One region of the Clavibacter sp. CT19 genome, then DNA from elsewhere that is predicted to be linked to it. Evidence: predicted binding sites of a transcription regulator. Region 1 holds the regulator's gene; the other holds the start of a gene.
The links. The regulator HrcA, encoded in region 1, represses chaperone genes, less so after heat shock. The targets are predictions, from matches to a motif close to TTNGCACTCGNNNNNNNCGAGTGCNAA.

Region 1 (2,455 bases):
GCGCCCGCGGACCGTGATGATCTCGGCGCTCTGGATGCCGGGGCGGAGCTCGAGGTCCACCGCGCCGTCGAGCGCCTCGATGCGCGCGTCGCTGCCGAGGATCGCGTCGACCATGCTCACCTCGACCGTGGCGAGCAGGTCGTCGCCGTTGCGGCTGAAGACGTCGTGGTGCGCGACCTTGATCTCCAGGTAGAGGTCGCCGTTCGGTCCGCCCGCGGGGCCGACCTCGCCGGAGCCCGGCATCTGGAGGCGGAGGCCCGTGTCGACGCCGGCCGGGATGTCGACCGGCACAGTGCGGCGCGCGCGGACGCGGCCCTGGCCGGCGCACGTGGGGCAGGGGTGCGGGATGACGGTGCCGTAGCCGCGGCAGGTGCCGCAGGGGCTCGACGTCATGACGTTGCCGAGGAGCGAGCGCACCTGGCGCTGGATGCTGCCGGAGCCGCGGCAGATGTCGCACGTGACGGCGCTCGTGCCGGGCTGCGCGCAGGATCCGTGGCACGTGTCGCACACGACGGCCGTGTCGATCTCGAGGTCGCGGTGCACGCCGAAGATGACCTCCTCGAGCTCGACCTCGACGCGGAGGAGCGCGTCCTGGCCGCGCTCCTGGCGCGAGCGCGGACCGCGCCCCCCTCCGCCCTGCTGGCCGCCGAAGAACGTCTCGAAGATGTCGCCGAACCCGCCGAAGCCCTGGCCGCCGCCGCCGAACCCGGCCTGCGGGCCGAGGTCGTACTGCTGGCGCTGCTGCGGGTCGGACAGCACGTCGTACGCGTGCGTCACGAGCTTGAACCGCTCGGCGGCGTCGGGGGCGTCGTTGACGTCCGGGTGCAGCTGGCGCGCCTGCTTGCGGTACGCCTTCTTGATCTCCTCGGACGTCGCCTCGCGGCTCACGCCCAGTACTTCGTAGTGGTCAGCCACGTCGGGCCCTTCGGTGGTGATGGTCGTGGGGAACAGGGGCGGTGCGCCGGCGTGCGGGCGTCACCGCTCCTCGAGCAGGCGCGAGAGGTAGCGCGCGACCGCGCGCACCGACGCCATGTTGGTGGAGTAGTCCATGCGGGTCGGGCCCAGCACGCCGAGGCGCGCGAGCACGCCTCCCGACGAGCTGTAGCCGCTGGTGAGCACGCTCGTCTCGCCGAGCCCGAACGGGGCGTTCTCCCGCCCGATGCTCACGGAGACGCCGTGCTGGTCGGCTTCCATCTCGCCGAGCAGGCGCAGGAGCACCACCTGCTCCTCGATCGCCTCGAGGACGGGCGAGATGCTGCCCGGGAAGTCGCGCTCGGTGCGGGCGAGGTTCGCGGATCCGGCGAGCAGCAGGCGCTCCTGCCGGTTCGCGAGCACCTGCTCGACGAGCGTGCCCGCGAGAGCCGCGGCGGCGGCCCGCTGGGCGGGCTCCACCTCGTCGGCCAGGGTCTCGAGGCGTGCGGCCGCCTCGGCGAGGCCGAGACCGCCGACGGCCGCGTTCACCCGCGTGCGCATGGCCGCGAGGAACTCCTGGTCGGGATCGCCCTGGAGCTCGACGACGCGCTGCTCGACGCGGCCCGTGTCGGTGATGAGCACGGTGAGCACGCGCGTGGCCGACAGCGCGACCAGCTCGACGTGCTTCACGTGGCTCGTCGCGAGCGACGGGTACTGCACGAGCGCGACCTGGTTGGTGAGCTGCGCGAGGAGCCGCACGGTGCGCGCGAGCACGTCGTCGAGGTCGACCGACTGGCCGAGGAACACGTGGATGGCCTGGCGCTGCGCCGGGGTGAGCGGGCGCACGTCCGCGAGCTGGTCGACGAAGAGCCGGTAGCCCTTGTCCGTCGGCACGCGTCCCGAGGAGGTGTGCGGCGCCGCGATGAGCTCCTCCTCCTCGAGCAGGGCCATGTCGTTGCGGATGGTGGCGGCCGAGACGCCGAAGGCGTGGCGCTCCACGATGGACTTGGAGCCCACGGGCTCACGGGAGGACACGTAGTCCTGCACGATCACCCGGAGGACGTCGAGTCCGCGTTCCGAGACCATGGCGGCTCCCTCCTGGCACTCGTCGGTTCTGACTGCCAATCGTACCGCGTGGATCCGACGGCCCGGCATTGCCGGTCGCGCGTCGGCGGAGGTAGCGTGGTGGGGCCGGGCGAGGCCGGGCACCACCCACACGATCCCGCGCGATCCACCGGCCGTCGGCCCGTGCCGTGCACCGAGAGGCCCGCGATGTCCGCACCCGATCCCCACCCCTACGGCGCCCCCGCCCCCCTCACCCCGGGCGAGGACCGGCTGTGGGCGTCGCTGACGCACTTCCTCGCGATCCTCATCGTGCCGTCGTTCATCGTCTGGCTCGTGTTCCGGGAACGCGGTCGCTTCACGGACCAGGAGGGCAAGGAGGCGACGAACTGGACGATCAACGTCGCCGGCGTGCTCGTCATCCTCAACGTGCTCCAGGCCGTCTTCGTGGTCATCCCGTTCCTCGGGATCCTCATCTCCG
Region 2 (2,455 bases), on a different contig from region 1:
GCCTCGCCGTCCACGTCCTCCGCGATGATGAGGAGCTGCTTGCCGGACTGGATGACCTTGTCGACGATCGGCAGCAGGTCCTTGATGTTCGAGATCTTCGAGTTGACGATCAGGATGTACGCGTCCTCGAACACGGCCTCCTGGCGCTCGGGGTCGGTGACGAAGTACTGCGACAGGTAGCCCTTGTCGAAGCGCATGCCCTCGGTGAGCTCGAGCTCGGTGCCGAAGGTGTTCGACTCCTCGACGGTGACGACGCCCTCCTTGCCGACCTTGTCGATCGCCTCGGCGATGATCGCGCCGATGGTGGAGTCGCCGGCGGAGATGGACGCGGTGGCGGCGATCTCCTCCTTGGTCTCGATCTCCTTCGCGGCGGCCTTGAGCTCCTCCGTGACGGCGGCGACGGCCTTCTCGATGCCGCGCTTGAGGCTGATGGGGTCGGCACCCGCGGCGACGTTGCGGAGGCCCTCGCGGACCAGGGCCTGCGCGAGGACGGTCGCGGTGGTGGTGCCGTCACCGGCGACGTCGTCGGTCTTCTTGGCGACCTCCTTGACGAGCTCAGCGCCGATCTTCTCGAACGGGTCGTCGAGCTCGATCTCCTTGGCGATGGAGACGCCGTCGTTCGTGATGGTGGGGGCGCCCCACTTCTTCTCGAGGACGACGTTGCGGCCACGCGGGCCGAGGGTCACGCGGACCGCGTCGGCCAGGATGTTGAGGCCGCGCTCGAGGCCGCGGCGGGCTTCTTCGTCAAAAGCGATGATCTTAGCCATGTGTATCTCTCGTCCCTCCCGGACGTCAGGAAAAAGGCAGTCGTCTAGCACTCCCCGTGAGGGAGTGCCAGGGACGATTCTGGCACTCGCCCTACGGGAGTGCAAGCGAGCCGCTCACAGGCGGCGGCCTGGGGGAGGACACGTGGCGGACATGCGCGACGCCGCCGTCCCGGGGACGGCGGCGTCGTGGGAGCGCGGAGTCAGCCCAGCGTGACCTTCTCGGCCTGCAGGCCCTTGGACCCCTGGCCGATCTCGAAGACGACCCGCTGCCCCTCCTCGAGGACCTTGTATCCCGACATCTCTATGGCCGAGTAGTGGACGAAGACGTCCTGCTGGGCGGCGCCGCCCTCTACCGGGTCCACGGTGATGAATCCGAACCCCTTCTCCCCGTTGAACCACTTCACGGTTCCGTTGGCCATGTGCTTCTCCCAGTGCGACTGCGCGATGGCGGGGGCGCGGTACCGCCACCCCCGGGTCGATCGCGGAGCCCTGCATCGGCCCCGCGACACGCCCTCGGGACGGCGGCGTGCAGAGCCGGGACGCGAGGGGCATGCGACCAGGCAGCACGATAGCCAGGCTGGCGCATCCGGTGCCCGGTTTCCCCACGGGCCCGACGGGGCCCGCCGTCGTCTAGCCGCGGGCCGCGTAGTCCGCGCCGAGGACAGCCGTGAGGCGCGCCGCCTGGGCGGCCGCCGTGCCCTGCGCGGGGCGGAACTGCTCGGACTGCTGCACGTCGCCCACCCCGAGCTGCGCCACGAGGCCGCGGGCCGCGCCCTCGTCCGCTGCGTCGTAGTAGTAGACGGTGGTCGTCGTGATGTCGGACGAGCTCGCGTTCACCCGGGAGCCGATCTTCCAGCCGGCCGTCTGGAGCGCTGTGGCGGCCTTGGCCGAGAGGCCCGACGTGCGGGTGCCGTTGAGCACGGTCACGACCATCCCTGGGACCGTGGTGGGCGCCACGGTCGGCGTCTCGGTGGGAGCCGCCGCCTCCTCGGAGGCGCTGTCGTTCGGGATGATGTCCGTGAAGGACACCCGGTCGTCGATCACGAACAGCCCGACCACCCCGAGCCCGACGAGGAGGCCCGTGGCGAGCGCCGCCCAGGCGAACGCCCGGAACCGGTGATGGCGAGGGCGCGGGGCGCGGTGCGCGCCGACGCGGCTGAGGTCGCCGGGTACGTCGTCGAACCGGTCGGGAGCGTGGGAGGGCATGGCGGTCTCGAGTCTCCTCGGTAGGGCGCGGGTCAGCGCGCGTTCGGGCGGTGCGGGAGACCGGCGGGGAGCGCTCGCGCGGCGCGGGCCGCGGCGCGCGTCTCACGCAGTCGGAGGAGCCGGCCGACGAGGAGCGGGTCGTAGGCGAGCGCCGGACGCGTCTCGATGAGGGCGCCCAGCAGCTGGTAGTAGCGGGTGGCCGACAGGCCGAAGGCCTGGCGGATGGCCTCCTCCTTGGCCCCGGCGTGCCGGGTCCAGTCGCGTTCGAAGTCGAGGACGGCGCGCGAGCGCTCGTCGAGCTCGACGACGCCCGCGTCCTGGGGAGAGGGGGCGGTGGCGGAGCGGGCTTCGCGGTGGTCCACGGCGTGCTCCTTCCCCGACATCCCCCACATACTAGGGGCGGGATCCTGGGCGCCTCGCGAACGCGCGCGGGGTGTCCCGTCGGGCGGGCGACGGCCGGATCCGCCCACGCCGGGCGGCGA

Region 2: groL (chaperonin GroEL) is a predicted target of HrcA. The motif match lies at 812-838, and genes of this name have one in related genera.

The regions. Positions count from the first base shown of each region.
Region 1 covers NZ_JAQHYR010000010.1:76,101-78,555, forward strand. The annotation lists gene dnaJ (molecular chaperone DnaJ) at 1-915, opposite strand, end outside; gene hrcA (heat-inducible transcriptional repressor HrcA) at 976-1,998, opposite strand; gene PED38_RS12930 (DUF4870 domain-containing protein) at 2,185-2,455, shown strand, end outside.
Region 2 covers NZ_JAQHYR010000002.1:323,731-326,185, forward strand. The annotation lists gene groL (chaperonin GroEL) at 1-767, opposite strand, end outside; gene PED38_RS03745 (cold-shock protein) at 968-1,186, opposite strand; gene PED38_RS03750 (LytR C-terminal domain-containing protein) at 1,398-1,973, opposite strand; gene PED38_RS03755 (DUF3263 domain-containing protein) at 2,006-2,335, opposite strand.